Regions from separate parts of the Streptomyces sp. bgisy100 genome, predicted to be linked through region 2. Evidence: riboswitches for the same ligand, from Rfam matches in the RefSeq annotation. Region 2 holds a riboswitch; the other holds the start of a gene.

Region 1 (7,654 bases), on a different contig from region 2:
GCAGCGCGGACTCCCGGCGCCGCACCGTCCAGGCGTGCACCGCGAGGATCCCGCCCACGGCGGCGAACTGCACCAGGGTCAGCACGGCGGCGGTCGGCAGGTCCAGCAGCTGCGCGGTCTGCCGGTAGATCTCCACTTCGAGGGTGGCGTAGCGCGGGCCGCCCAGGATCTGGACCGCGCCGAAGGAGGTGAAGGTGAAGAGGAAGACCATCAGCGCCGCGGCGGCCACCGACGGGGCCAGCGCGGGCAGGGTGACCCGGCGCCAGGCCGCGAACCGGCTCGCGCCGAGGACCCGGGCCGCCTCCTCCTGGCGGGGGTCGAGCTGGGCCCAGAGACCGCCCACGGTGCGGACGACCACGGCGTAGTTGAAGAAGACATGGGCCAGCAGGATCGCCCAGACCGTGGTGTCCAGCCGGACGCCCCACAGCGCTTCCAGCATGCCGCCGCGGCCCAGCAGGGCGAGGAAGGCCGATCCGGCCACGACGGTCGGCAGCACGAACGGCACGGCCACGACCGCCCGCAGCAGCTGCTTGCCGGGGAAGTCGAACCGGGCGAAGACGTACGCGCCGGGCAGCGCGACCGCCAGGGTCAGCGCGGTCGAGGCCGCCGCCTGCCACCCGGTGAACCAGAGCACGTCCAGCACGTCCGGGTCGGTCAGGACCTCCCCGATCCGTCCGGTCCGCCACTGACCGCCCTCCCGGAGCCCGCGGCCGACGATGGCCACCACCGGGTAGGCGAAGAAGAGCGCGAAGAACGCGAGCGGGACGGCCATCAGGCCGAACCGCACCGCGCCCCCGGGGGCCGGCCGCCGCGCGCCGCGCCGGCCGGCTCCCCGGGGTCCGGCTACTTCAGAACGAGCGAGGACCACTGCTCGACCCACTGCTCACGGTGCCGGGCGATCTTCTGCGGGGCCAGGGTGGCCGGGTCGTCGATCTTCGCGCCGTACCGGGTGAAGATCCCGGGCACCTTCGCGTCCCGCAGCGCCGGGCTGACGAACATCCGCAGCGGCACGTCCTCCTGGAAACGCTTGCTCAGCAGGAAGTCGAGCAGGGCCTTGCCGCCCTTCTCGTTCTTCGCGCCGTTCAGCAGCCCGGCGAACTCGATCTGCCGGAAGCAGGTGCCGGTCGCGACGCCGGTGGGGGCCTGCTTCGGCTGCGGCTTCACGCCCACGGTCTCGGCGGGCGGGCTGGAGGCGTAGGAGACGACGAGCGGCTTGTCGCCCTTCCGGCCGGCGGCCGAGCCGGAGAACCGGTCGTTGTAGGCCTGCTCCCAGCCGTCGACCACCTCGACGCCGTTGGCCTTGAGCTTCTTCCAGTAGCCCTGCCAGCCGGAATCCCCGTACTCGGCGGCCGTGCCGAGCAGGAAGCCGAGGCCGGGCGAGGAGGTGGCGGCGTTCTCGGTGACGAGCAGGTTCTTGTACCGCGGCTCGGTCAGGTCCTGAAACGTCTTCGGCGGCGCCAGCTTCTTGTCGGCGAAGTACTTCCGGTCGTAGTTGACGCAGATCTCGCCGGAGTCGACGGGGGTGACCCGGTGCTGCCCGGCGTCGAGCTGCAACTTCCGGTCCACCCCGGACAGGCCCTTGGCCTCGTACGGCGTGAACAGGTCGTGGTCGAGCGCGCGCGACAGCAGGGTGTTGTCCACCCCGAAGAAGACGTCCCCGCGCGGGTTGCCCCGGGAGAGGATCTCCTGGTTGACGGCGGCACCGGCGTCGCCGCCGGGCAGCAGCTTCACCGTGTAGCCGCTCTGCTTCTCGAACTGCTTCAGGACGGCCGGCGAGACGTTGAACGAGTCGTGGGTGACCAGCGTGACCGTCTTCGACCCGCCGCCGTTCCCGGAGTCCCCTCCGCCACAGGCGGCCAGGGCGGGTATGCCGACCGCCGCGGCGAGGACGGCCGCGGCGACCCGTGACGCGGTGGCTCCGCCGGTGGTGACTCTTCCGGTGGTGCTTCTGCTGGTGGTGCTCACTGAGTTCCTCCTGGCTGCGTTCCCCGGAACCGTCGGCTCCGGACTCCCGCCCAGGAAGAGACGCGGCCCCGCCCGGTGCCGCGGAGTGCGGCCGGGCGGGGCGCAACAGCTTGAGTGATGACCGAACTCCCTACGCCGGAATGACCCGGTTCAGGTTCGAGGGTCTGCGGCTCGGTGCCGCACTCTCAGCGCTGTGGCGCTCCCCTGTCGGAATATGCATGTATTCGAACACACCCTAGCAACCGGCCCGGATCCTCCTCGGGCCGGTTGCCGGTCAGCGCTCGGAGGCGGCCAGCTGCCCGCAGGCCCCGTCGATCTCCTGGCCGCGGGTGTCGCGGACGGTCACCGGCACACCGTGGGCCTCCAGCGCGGCGACGAACGCCTTCTCGTCCTCCGGCCGGGACGCGGTCCACTTGGAACCGGGTGTCGGGTTGAGCGGGATGAGGTTGACGTGCACCCGGTTGCCCTTGAGCAGCCGCCCGAGCAGGTCGGCCCGCCAGGCCTGATCGTTGATGTCCCTGATCAGCGCGTACTCGATGGAGATCCGGCGGCCGGACTTCTCCGCGTACTCCCACGCCGCGTCGAGCACCTCGCGCACCTTCCAGCGGGTGTTCACCGGCACCAGGGTGTCGCGCAGCTCGTCGTCCGGCGCGTGCAGGGAGACCGCGAGCCGGCACTTGAAGCCCTCGTCGGCGAACCGCAGCATGGCCGGCACCAGGCCGACCGTGGAGACGGTGATGCCCCGCTGGGAGAGGCCCAGGCCGTCGGGCTCGGGGTCGGTGAGCCGGCGGATGGCGCCGACGACCCGGTTGTAGTTGGCCAGCGGCTCGCCCATGCCCATGAAGACGATGTTCGACAGCCGGGCGGGGCCTCCGGGGATCTCACCGTCCCGCAGCGCCCGCATCCCGTCGACGATCTGGTGCACGATCTCGGCGGTGGACAGATTGCGGTCCAGACCGGCCTGCCCGGTGGCGCAGAACGGGCAGTTCATCCCGCAGCCCGCCTGCGAGGAGATGCACATGGTCACCCGGTCCGGGTAACGCATCAGCACGGACTCCACCAGCGTCCCGTCGAAGAGCTTCCACAGCGTCTTGCGGGTGGTGTCGTTGTCGCAGGAGACGTGCCGCATCACGGACATCAGCTCGGGCAGCAGCTCGGCCGCCAGCTTCTCGCGGGCCGCGGCCGGGATGTCGGTCCAGTCGGCCGGGTCGTGGGCGTACCGCGCGAAGTAGTGGCGCGACACCTGACCGGCGCGGAACGGCTTCTCCCCGATGGCGGCCACGGCCTCGCGGCGCTCGGCGGGGCTGAGGTCGGCGAGGTGCCGCGGGGGCTTCTTGGCTCCGCGCGGCACGGCAAAGGTGAGTTCTCCGGGTGCAGGCATAACGGCTCCAGTGTGGCAGATCAACTACGGCGCCCCGGGCCGGAGCGGTGGAAGGCCGTCACCGGCGGTTGTCCGCCGCCACCGTTCGCCGACCTCGCACAGCCCGGAGACGGCCCAGGGGGCCGGCCGCAGGATCGACCTCACGGCCGGAAGGCCGCGCTCGGCAGGCGACTGAAACGGTTCGTGGTGCAGGCGGCGTCCAGCATTGGGCCACTGGCACGTGTCGCAACCCTGGGCGGACGAAGAGCGGCGTCCGGCGCGGTGCATCCCCTGGCGGCCGAATGCCCTCGCACCGGGCCGCACTGGGCTGTTCGGCCAACGAACCGAGGTGCCGTGCCGGGCGTCGCGCGCATCGGAGGTCTTCGAACTGTGATCATGGAGCAGTCGTTGGCGGTGATCGACGAGGAGCTCCCGGGCGCGAGGGGGCCGATATGTCCCGTCGCAGGACGCTCGTGGGAACGCGCCGGAGGTGATGGAGTGAACTGGTTGACCTCGCTGCCGGCGGCGGCGCTGGTTGTGGGCTGGCTCTTCATCGCCCTACTGCTCGCGGCCGTGGCCCGGGTCAGCGTGCGGGCGCTCGTGCCGGCCGGGGAGCAGGACCGGGTGCCGCAGATCGCCACGCCCCTGATGCCGACACTCGGCGCCGCTTTCGCGATCTTTGCGGCACTCTCGCTGGCCAGCGAGGCCGGCTATCTGCGCGCGGCGGAGGGATTGGTGAGCAGTGAGGCGGCCGCAGCCTCCCGCCTGGCATGGGCGGCGACGAGTCCACGAGTCCGGTCGGAGCCGATCCATGCGGCACTGGAGAACTACCTGCAGACCACGCGTGACAGGGAGTGGGAAGGTGCGGCAGCGGCGTCCAGTGACGACCCGCCCACTGCTCGAACGATCGCCCGGCTGGAGCAGGACGTGCGCGCCGAGGCGGCCCGGCCCGAGCTGGGAACCCCGGCAGGCGCGGAGCTGCTGCTTTCCCTGGACAGCGTCACCAATAGTCGTCGCGCCCGCGTCGCGGCCGCCTCGCGTGATGTTCCCGCGCTCTACGTCGTCACACTGGTGGTCAGCGGACTGGCCTTGATCGTGAACGCCGGCGCACTGGTCTTCCGCAGCGGCCTGCGAACGTCACTGCTCGTCGTGGGCGTTGCGGGTGTGGTCGGGCTGAGCCTGGCGTTGCTCTTCGCACTCAGTGCGCCGTGGACCGGACCGTTCATCGTGAGCGGGCAGCCACTCGACGCCGTCATCGGGGACCTGAAGTCCGGCTTCTTCCACGGCGGGCAGTAGGCGGCGGGCCCGATCGGCACCGCGACGGTGAAACTCGTTCGCGGCCGGCCGGTGGCCGTGCTGACGCAGCCGGCACGCCCCGTGGAGGCGACCGGATACCGCGGTGGCCACGGGCAGCGCCGGGGTGTTCACTGCCCCCGTGCGCCGCTTCGGACCGGCTCGGCCGGGGGCCGGCCGGACGGCCATCCCATGGGCATGAAGCCCAGCGGCTCGATGTCCAGCGATCCTCGCATCTCGTCGGACGCCGCCTGCACCGCCTCGTAGAACGTCGTCTGCGCCGCGCGGTACGGTGCGGAGTCGAGCCCCGCGCCCTCGACCAGCAGATCGCGCATCCTCCGGCCCCGTCTGAGGGCGTGCACCCCGAGCTCGACGACCCGTGGGGGCGCCAGCATGGTGAGCCGGAACCGCTGCTGATAGAGGTCGGAGCCGCTGAACGCCTCCATGATGGCGGCGGTGCGCTCGTCGACACCGTCGTACGTGCGTAACGCGGCCACTCGTATCCCCTCATGGGACTGGGCCAGGGCGGCGAGGTAGTCCACGTAGGACTCCCGCAGTATCTGATTGCCTTCCTGCCCCAGGGCGCGCTTCCAGCGCGTCCGCTCCACAAGCGCGGTGGTGACCAGGCTCACCACCGCACCCACCACGATGCCCGCCAGAGTCTTCAGGTCCATGCCCGGCCCGCCAGAGTCTTCAGGTTCATGCCCGGCACCGTACCGGGGCGCCGGGCATGAGCATGATCGAGCCCGCCCCGGCACGGAAAAGCACGGAGGGCCCGCCGCGAGCGTGCGGCAGGCCCTGTTCCGGCGCGGGTGCGACCGGTGCGCGGTCCGGTCGGCTCAGCCGGCTCCCACGAAGATCACCAGCAGCAGCCACACCACCGGTGCGGTGGGCAGCAGTGAATCCAGCCGGTCCATGATCCCGCCGTGGCCCGGCAGCAGCTTGCCCATGTCCTTGATGCCCAGGTCCCGCTTGATCATGGACTCGCCGAGGTCGCCCAGCGTGGCACTGGCGGCGACCGCGAGGCCGAGCAGCAGCCCCTGCCACCAGCTGCCGCCGTCGATCAGGAACTCCATGAACAGGGCCCCGGCGATCATGGCGAAGGCCACCGCGCCGAACAGTCCCTCACGGGTCTTCCCGGGGCTGATCCGGGGGGCCAGCTTGTGCTTGCCGAAGCGCCAGCCGACGGCGTACGCACCGGTGTCGCTCACCACGGTGAGCGCCAGGAAGGTCAGCACCCGCCACGCGCCGTCGTCCGCGGCCAGCATCAGCGCCACGAACGTGGCCAGGAACGGCACGTAGAAGGCCGCGAAGATCCCGGCCGTGACATCCCGGAGATAGTCCTCGGGGGACTCCGTCATCCGCCAGACCAGCACCGCGAGCGCGGTGAGGGCCATCGCGACCCAGGCGCCCTCCGCGCCCCGGACGTAGCCCGCCACGATCATGGCGACGCCGCCGACCGCGAGCGGCACCAGCGGCGTACGGATGTCCTTCTTCTCGGAGAGCCGCGAGGACAGCTCCCAGAGTCCGACCACGACCGCCACCGCGACCACACCGACGAAGAGCGCCTTCACGATGAAGAGCGAGGCGATGATGACGGCGCCCAGGCCGACGCCGACCCCTATCGCCGCGCGCAGGTCCCGGCCCGCGCGCTTCTTCTGCGGGGTCGGCTGCGGCTCGGCGGATTGCCGCGAATGCCTGTGCACAGGGTCGTCCTCCGGGCGCCGCTGCTCGTCGCGGAACAGGGGGCCGCTCAGCCGAGCGGCCCCCCGGTCACGGTCGTCCTGGTCTCCGCCTGTGTCGGGCACGATGGGCATGGGCCGAGTCTGCGCCGCGTCGGCCGCGGCGTGTGCGGGACCCGCCGAGACGGACACGGGCTCCGACGGCCCCCGTACACCGGTGCCCTGCGGGGCTCCCCAGGATGAGTCGTTCATCAGACCTCGAGCAGCTCGGCTTCCTTGTGCTTGAGCAGCTCGTCCACCTGGGCGACGTACTTCGCGGTGGTGTCGTCGAGCTCCTTCTCCGCGCGGCGGCCCTCGTCCTCGCCGACCTCGCCGTCCTTGATGAGCTTGTCGATGCTCTCCTTGGCCTTGCGGCGGACGCTGCGGATCGAGATCTTCGAGTCCTCGCCCTTGCTCTTCGCGACCTTGATGAACTCGCGGCGGCGCTCCTCGGTGAGCTCGGGGAACGTCACCCGGATGATCCTGCCGTCGTTCGACGGGTTGACTCCGAGGTCGGAGTCCCGGATCGCCTGCTCGATGTTGCGCAGCGCACTCTGGTCGAAGGGCGTCACGACCGCCATGCGCGGCTCCGGCACCGAGAACGACGCCAGCTGGTTGATCGGCGTCAGCGCACCGTAGTAGTCCGCCACGATCTTGTTGAACATCGCCGGGTGCGCACGCCCGGTGCGGATCGCGGCGAAGTCCTCCTTGGCGACCACGACGGCCTTCTCCATCTTCTCCTCGGCCTCGAGGAGGATCTCTTCGATCACCACTTGCTCCTGGTCTTGTGAGTGAGCACAGCCCCGCCCTGCGCTTCTTCTCCTGCACGGTGTCCGACCGGCAGGCCCTTGTCCATCCCCGGGCCGGGCTGTTCGTTACGGCCGGGAACTGCCCCTCCTGCCCGCGGTGCGGGACCGACGGTCAGGCCCGGGTCCCCTGATCGCTGACGAGTGTGCCGATCTTCTCACCCTTCACCGCACGCGCGATGTTGCCTTCGGTCAGAAGCTCGAAGACGAGGATCGGAAGCTTGTTGTCCATGCACAGGGTGATGGCGGTGGCGTCCGCGACCTTGAGGCCCCGGGTGATCACCTCGCTGTACTCCAGCGCATCGAACTTCACCGCGTCCGGGTTCTTCTTGGGGTCGGAGTCGTACACCCCGTCCACGCCATTCTTCCCCATCAGCAGCGCCTCGGCGTCGATCTCCAGGGCGCGCTGGGCGGCGGTGGTGTCGGTGGAGAAGTAGGGCATGCCCATGCCCGCACCGAAGATGACCACGCGGCCCTTCTCCAGGTGCCGCACGGCACGCAGCGGAATG
Region 2 (7,654 bases):
CACGAGGGAAGGCCGTTCAGCAGATCTCCGACACAGCTGCGGTGCGCCCGGCCCGTCACGTTTCAGCAGATCTCCGACGCTGCCTCGGCCGGCCCGTTACGTTTCAGCAGATCTCCGACGCGGCCGCGGTGTGCCCGGCCCGTCAGAGGACGGCGGACTTCAGCGGCACCGCCGGGTCCGCGGCCCGCTCCGGGTCGAGCCGCGCGCCCCGCTCGATGAGCTTGCGGCCCTGGGCGAGGTCGCGCGGGCGGCCCACCGCGAGCAGCGCGACCAGCACGCCGTCCCGCAGCCAGCACACCGACCAGGAGGCGCCGGCCGGATCGCCGCGCCGGACCGTGGTGTCGGCGGCGGCGTGGTGCCCCGCGTACTGGACGAACCGGCCGAACTGCTCGGACCAGAAATAGGGCACCGGGTCGTAGACCTGCGCCTCGGCCGCTCCGCCGATGATGTCGGCGGCCACCGTGCGGGGGCCCTGGAGGGCGTTGTCCCAGTGGTGTACGAGGAGCCGCTCCCCGTACCGGGCGGAGGGGAAGGAGGCGCAGTCGCCGACCGCGTACACATCCGGGGCGGAGCTGCGCAGCCGGTCGTCGGCGCGGACCGAGCCGTCGGGGCAGAGCTCGATGCCCGAGCCGGCCAACCAGCCGGTCGCGGGGCGGGCTCCGATGCCGACGAGCACGGCGCCCGCGGGGAGCCGCGTGCCGTCCGCCAGCAGTACCGCGCCGGGCTCCACCGTCGCCACGCGCGCCCCGGTGATCAGCCGGGCGCCGCTCTCCTCGTACCAGGCCCGCATGGGCTCGGCGACCTCGGCGGGCAGAGCCCCGGCGAGGGGGCGCTCCGCGGCCTCGACGACGGTGACCGTGCAGCCCGCCTCCAGTGCCGCGGTCGCGAACTCGGCGCCGATCCAGCCCGCGCCGACCACCACGACGTCCTGCCGCGCCGCGAGCACCGGGCGCAGCGCCTCGGCGTCGTCCAGGGTGCGCAGCAGATGCAGACCCGGCGCGTCGCCGCCGGGGAGGGTGACGGGGTCGGCGCCGGTCGCGATGACGAGCCGGTCGTACGGCACGGGCCCGGCCGCGGTCTCCACCACGTGCTCACCGGGGCGCACGGCGGTGACCCGGCGGCCGAGGAGCAGCTCGATGCCGAGGGCGGCGAAGTCGATCTCGAAGGCCGAGCCGTCGGCCTTGCCGAGCAGGACGGCCTTGGACAGCGGTGGCCGGTCGTACGGCTGGTGCCGCTCGGCGCCGAGCAGCGCGACACCGCCGGTCCAGCCCTGTTCCCGCAGCGCGACGGCGGTCTGTACCCCCGCCATGCCCGCGCCGACGATGACGACCCGGTCCCCGGTGTGCTGCCTGTCCTCACTCACACGGTCACTCTAGGTCCGCGGCGGGGGCCCGCCGCAGTCCCGCGCACCGAGATCTCTGACACAGCATCATGCGGGGCGTGCGCGGGAAGGCGCCCGGTCCCGTCCGGCCCCGGGCCCACCTGCCGGTCCCCGCCGCCGGCCGTCCGCGGCCCGGCCCCGGGGCCCGGTGCGGGCGGCCGTTCCGGTCCGCCGCTCCCTTCATGGGCCGGAAGGCGGCACGTTAAGGTGACGGCCGTAGAGCACTCGCGGGAGCCCGGACGGACCGGGCTGAGAGGGAGGCTGACCGGCCTCCGACCGTACGAACCTGATCCGGGTCATGCCGGCGAAGGGAGGGGCTGGACGCCCATGCACGCGCCCGAGAACGGCACCCCCGAGAAGAACACCACGGCGCCCGGGACCGCGCCGCACACCGTCACCGCACAGCGCGGGACCGCCCGGCACGCCACCGCGCAGTACAGCCATGACGTCCTCGTCGTCGGGGGCGGCATCATCGGCCTCGTCACGGCCTGGCGGGCGGCACAGCGGGGTCTGCGCACCGCGGTCGCCGATCCGGCGCCCGGCGGGGGCGCCGCGCAGGTCGCCGCCGGGATGCTGGCGGCCGTCACCGAACTGCACTACGGCGAGGAGACCCTGCTCGGTCTCAACCTCGCCTCCGCGGAGCGCTATCCGGAGTTCGCAGCGGAGCTCGTGGAGGCGAGCGGCCAGGACATCGGCTACCGCGCCTGCGGCACCCTGGCGGTCGCGCTGGACGCCGACGACCGGGCCCATCTGCGCGAACTGCACGCCCTCCAGACCCGCTGCGGGCTGGACTCGCAGTGGCTGACCGGGCGCGAGTGCCGACGCCTGGAGCCGATGCTCGCGCCGGGCGTGCGCGGGGGGCTCCGAGTGGACGGCGACCACCAGACCGATCCCCGGCGGCTGGCCGCGGCGCTGGTCACGGCCTGCGAGCGGGCCGGTGTGGTGCTGCACCGCGGATGGGCCCGGGAGCTGCGGGTGGTCCGGGACCGGGCCGTGGGGGCCGTACTGGAGGACGGCACCGAACTGGCCGCCGGTCAGGTCGTCCTGGCCGGCGGCAGCCACAGCGGCCGGCTCGCCGGGGTCCCCGAGGCCGTCGTGCCGCCGGTCCGCCCGGTCAAGGGCCAGGTGCTGCGGCTGCGGGTGCCCGGGGCGTACGCGCCGTTCCTCTCCCGGACCGTACGGGCCGTGGTCCGCGGCGGGCAGGTCTATCTGGTGCCCCGGGAGAACGGCGAGCTGGTGCTCGGCGCCACCAGCGAGGAGCTGGGCTGGGACACCACGGTCACCGCGGGCGGGGTGTACGAACTGCTGCGGGACGCCCATGAGCTGGTGCCCGGCATCACCGAACTCCCGCTGGTGGAGACCCGGGCCGGGCTGCGCCCCGGTTCGCCGGACAACGCACCGCTGCTGGGTCCCACCGCCCTGCCCGGACTGCACCTGGCGACCGGGCACTTCCGCCACGGCGTGCTGCTCGCACCGGTCACCGGCGACGCCCTGGCGGAGGTGCTGTGCACCGGTGAACTCCCGCCCGAAACCCGTCCGTTCAGCCCGCTGCGCTTCACCCCCGGCGGCCCCGCGGCCCCGGCCTCCGACGCAACCGACGCCCCCGTACGGCAGGAGCAGCCCGCATGACCGTCTCCGTCAACGGCGAACCCCGCGAGGTCCCGGAGGGCACCACGCTCGACCGGATCGTCGCGACGCTCACCACCGCGCCGGCGGGTGTCGCCGCCGCGCTCAACGAGGCCGTGGTGCCGCGGGGCCAGTGGCCCGCCACCGCGCTCGGCGACGGCGACCGCGTCGAGATCCTGACCGCGGTCCAGGGAGGCTGACCATGACCGATACCACCGCTCCGACCGACACCCCCGCTCCGCCGGAGACGGCCACGGCCGATCCGTTCACCCTCGCCGGCACCACCTTCGGCTCCCGGCTGATCATGGGCACCGGCGGCGCCCCCAGCCTGGACGTGCTGGAACGTTCGCTCACCGCCTCCGGCACCGAGCTGACGACCGTCGCGATGCGCCGGCTGGACCCGACGGTCCAGGGCTCGGTGCTGTCCGTGCTCGACCGGCTCGGCATCCGCGTCCTGCCCAACACCGCGGGGTGCTTCACCGCGGGCGAGGCGGTGCTGACCGCGCGGCTCGCCCGGGAGGCCCTGGGCACCGACTGGATCAAGCTGGAGGTGGTGGCGGACGAGCGGACGCTGCTGCCCGACCCGGTCGAGCTGCTGGACGCCGCCGAGGTGCTCGTCGACGATGGCTTCACCGTGCTCCCGTACACCAACGACGACCCGGTCCTCGCCCGCAGGCTGGAGGACGTCGGCTGTGCCGCGATCATGCCCCTGGGCTCGCCCATCGGCTCCGGGCTCGGCATCCGCAACCCGCACAACTTCCGGCTGATCACCGAGCGGGCGCGGGTGCCGGTGATCCTGGACGCGGGCGCGGGCACCGCCTCGGACGCGGCGCTGGCCATGGAGCTGGGCTGTGCGGCGGTGATGCTGGCCTCGGCGGTGACCCGCGCCCAGGAGCCGGTCCTGATGGCCGGGGCGATGCGGCACGCGGTCGAAGCGGGACGGCTGGCCCACCGCGCGGGCCGGATCCCGCGCCGGCACTTCGCGGAGGCGTCCTCGCCGGCGGAGGGCCTGGCGGACCTGGACCCCGAACGGCCCGCCTTCGGGTAGCCACCGGCCCGCCCCGCAGCGGCCGGAACGCCCGGCCGGCCGGCCGCGACCGGCCTCCGGCACCCCGGTGACCGGCGCGAGCCGCTCCGGCGGCCCCGGCCCCGGAGGCCGTAGCGTGGAACCGGAGGTGGTCCCCGTGGCGCATGAGGTCCCCGACCGCGTCGAGCGCGAGGTGTACGTCCCGGCCCCGGCCGACCGCGTGTGGCGGGTGCTCACCACGGCCGAGCACATCCGGTCCTGGTACGCGTTCGGCGGCGCCGAGCTGGACCTGCGGCCGGGCGGTGCCCTCCGGTTCCGCTGGGACGACCAGGGGGAGTTCCACGGCCGGGTGGAGATGGTCGAGGCCCCCTACCGGGTCAGCTTCCGGATGGCCCTGCGCCCCGACGTGCCACCGGGCCGGGGCGGCTCCACCCTGATCGAGTTCGATCTCACACCCGAGGGCACGGGCACCCGGGTCACGGTCAACGAGACCGGGGTCACCGCGCTGGACGTGCCCGCGGCCGAGCAGGCCCGGCACGCCGAGTACGCGGCCATGACCTGGGCCACGGCGCTCGAGGAGCTCGCGGCACTCGCCGCCGCCTCGCACGCATGATCCACCGGCCGGGCCGGGTCGGGTGCGCCGGCCGGCTGTCACCGTTGTGCTGCAGAGGTCCGCCGGACCCCGCGGATGGGACAGACCTGCCGGTCATGGCTCGTAGACTGCACTGTCGTGGATACGACCCTGCAGGACCCGCTGGTCGGGCACGTGCTCGACGGACGTTACCGGGTCGAGGCGCGCATTGCCGTCGGTGGCATGGCCACCGTCTACCGGGCCGTGGACACCCGTCTCGACCGGGTGCTGGCGCTCAAGGTGATGCACCCCGGCCTCGCCACGGACGCCGCGTTCGTCGACCGCTTCATCCGTGAGGCCAAGTCCGTCGCCCGGCTCGCCCACCCGAACGTCGTCGGCGTCTTCGACCAGGGCATGGACGGCACCTACGTCTATCTGGCCATGGAGTACGTCGCCGGGTGCACGCTGCGCGACGTGCTCCGCGAGCGCGGCGCGCTGCAGCCCCGCGCCGCCCTGGACGTCCTGGAGCCGGTGCTCGCCGCGCTCGGCGCCGCCCACCGCGCCGGGCTGATCCACCGCGACATGAAGCCGGAGAACGTCCTCATCGGGGACGACGGCCGGGTCAAGGTGGCCGACTTCGGGCTCGTCCGGGCCGTGGACACCCAGACCAACGCCTCCTCCGGCTCCCTGCTCGGTACCGTCTCGTATCTCGCGCCGGAGCAGATAGAGCACGGCACGGCCGACACCCGCGCGGACGTCTACGCCTGCGGGATCGTGCTGTACGAGATGCTCACCGGCGGGAAGCCGCACGACGGCGGGACCGCCGCCCAGGTGCTCTACCAGCACCTGCACGAGGACATCGCACCGCCGTCGCGGCAGGTGCCGGGGCTCGCCCCCGAGCTGGACATCCTGGTGGGCACCGCGACCGCGCGCGACCCCGAGCAGCGCCCGGCCGACGCCGTCGCGCTGCTCGCGCAGGCCCGCGAGCTCCGGGCGCTGCTCACCGAGGAACAGCTCGACGCCATTCCCCCGCAGGCCCTGGCGGACCCGCACACCGGCTCCGAGGACCGGACGAGCGTGATCCCCCGGACCCTGGCGGGCGTGCAGCCGGCCGAGGGCGGTCCGGCGGGCGAGGACGCGCTGAACCGCACCAGCCGGCTGGACCTGCCGGCGTCCGGGCCGCCGCCGTCCGACGGGCCGTCGTCCCGCCGGGCGCCCCGGCGGGGCCCGCGGCGCGGGGTGCTCGCCCTGGTCGCGGCGCTGCTGGTGCTCGGCGTCGGCGCCGGGGTCTGGTACATCACCGCGGGGCAGTTCACCCAGGTGCCCGGGGTGCTCGGGCTGTCGCGGACCAAGGCGGAGCAGAAGCTGCACGACGCCGGGCTGGACGTGCGGGTGCGGACGGGCTTCAGCGACGTCGTGGACCGCGGGAAGGTCATCCGCAGCGCCCCGAAGCTGGGCAGCCGGATCCGGGACACCGGCACGGTGACCATCACCGTCTCCCGGGGCCCCGACGAGGTGAAGGTGCCCGACCTGGAAGGCGTTCCGCTGCCGAAGGCGAAGCGGCAGCTCAAGGAGCTGGGCCTGGTTCCCGGGACGGTCCGCAAGGAGTTCAGCGACACGCTCTCGCAGCACTCGGTGATCCGGACCGACCCGGCGGCGGGCACCAAGCGGCGGCCGGACTCCGCGGTGGCCATCACGGTCAGCAGGGGCGAGCCGGTCGAGTCCCCGGACGTCACCGGCTACGAGCTCGCGGACGCCACGCAGGAACTCCGCGACGCCGGGCTGAAGGTCAAGGTCTCCCCCCGCCGGGTCTTCTCCGAGGAGGACAAGGGCACGGTCGCCGCGCAGTCCCCCGCCGGGGAGACCGAGCTGGCGGAGGGCGACACCGTCACGCTCACGTTCTCCAAGGGCCAGCAGATGGTCGAGGTTCCGGACGTCGAGGGCCTGAGCACCGACGAGGCGAAGGCCAAGCTGGAGGCGGAGGGATTCACCGTGGACGTCTCCAAGTTCTTCTTCGGGGACACCGTCTTCGACCAGTCCGTCGACGCGGGCGAGGAGGCCCCGAAGGGCAGTTCCGTCACGATCCGGGTGCGCTGAACCACAGCAACGTATGAGGGCGGGCCCGCGGGCCCGCCCTTATACGTTGCGCCCGGCCGCCGGGCGTACGGAGGCGGTTCCGCGGCGTGCGACCCTGGTCCGGTGAACAGCCCGCATCCGCGCCCCAGCAGTCCTTCCGGCCTCCGCAATCCGGTCGGCGGCCATGTGCCGGTCGCCGGGGGCCTCGCCTCGGTCGGCCTCTCCTACGCCCGGGAGATCGGCGCCGAGGCCGTGCAGGTCTTCGTCGCCAACCCGCGCGGCTGGGCGACCCCGGCCGGAAACCCGCGGCAGGACGAGCAGTTCCGGGAGGGCTGCGCGGCGGGCTCGCTCCCGGCCTATGTGCACGCGCCCTACCTGATCAACTTCGGTTCGCACACCGAGGCCACCGTGGACCGGTCGGTGGAGTCGCTGCGGCACTCGCTGCGCCGGGGGCGGGAGATCGGCGCGCTCGGCGTCGTGGTGCACACCGGCTCGGCGACCGGCGGCCGGCCCCGCTCGGCGGCGCTCGCCCAGGTCCGGGAGCGGATGCTGCCGCTGCTGGAGGAGCTGACCCACGACGACGACCCGGCGCTGCTCCTCGAGCCGACCGCGGGCCAGGGGGCGTCGCTGTGCTCGCTGGCCGAGGACCTCGGGCCGTACTTCGAGGCGCTGGACCGGCACCCCCGGCTCGGCGTCTGCCTGGACACCTGCCACGCGTTCGCGGCCGGCCACGACATGGCCGCACCGGGCGGGATGAAGCTGCTGCTCGACGCGTTGGTGGACACCGTCGGCGCGGGCCGGCTCGGGCTGATCCACGCCAATGACTCCAAGGACGTGGTGGGCGCGCACAAGGACCGGCACGAGAACATCGGCGCGGGTCACATCGGGGCGGACCCGTTCGGTGAGCTGTTCACCCACCCGGCGACCGAGGGCGTGCCGCTGGTGATCGAGACGCCGGGCGGCACGGCGGGCC

The links. A riboswitch is a leader RNA that binds a small molecule or an ion and turns the genes downstream of it on or off. The one in region 2 is predicted to bind thiamine pyrophosphate.
Region 1: another riboswitch for thiamine pyrophosphate. It lies ahead of AC3EQ1_RS12265 (thiamine ABC transporter substrate-binding protein); the one in region 2 lies ahead of thiO (glycine oxidase ThiO).

The regions. Positions count from the first base shown of each region.
Region 1 is NZ_JBYITE010000013.1:127,919-135,572, reverse strand. Features, by position in the region: gene AC3EQ1_RS12270 (ABC transporter permease) at 1-868, opposite strand, end outside; gene AC3EQ1_RS12265 (thiamine ABC transporter substrate-binding protein) at 844-1,869, opposite strand; TPP riboswitch at 2,075-2,181, opposite strand; gene rlmN (dual-specificity RNA methyltransferase RlmN) at 2,240-3,346, opposite strand; gene AC3EQ1_RS12255 (bestrophin-like domain) at 3,824-4,621, shown strand; gene AC3EQ1_RS12250 (hypothetical protein) at 4,750-5,292, opposite strand; gene AC3EQ1_RS12245 (phosphatidate cytidylyltransferase) at 5,458-6,552, opposite strand; gene frr (ribosome recycling factor) at 6,552-7,109, opposite strand; gene pyrH (UMP kinase) at 7,261-7,654, opposite strand, start outside.
Region 2 is NZ_JBYITE010000080.1:10,959-18,612, reverse strand. Features, by position in the region: gene AC3EQ1_RS30245 (NAD(P)/FAD-dependent oxidoreductase) at 143-1,309, opposite strand; TPP riboswitch at 1,599-1,711, shown strand; gene thiO (glycine oxidase ThiO) at 1,709-3,010, shown strand; gene thiS (sulfur carrier protein ThiS) at 3,007-3,207, shown strand; gene AC3EQ1_RS30230 (thiazole synthase) at 3,210-4,055, shown strand; gene AC3EQ1_RS30225 (SRPBCC domain-containing protein) at 4,192-4,647, shown strand; gene pknB (Stk1 family PASTA domain-containing Ser/Thr kinase) at 4,765-6,702, shown strand; gene AC3EQ1_RS30215 (deoxyribonuclease IV) at 6,805-7,654, shown strand, end outside.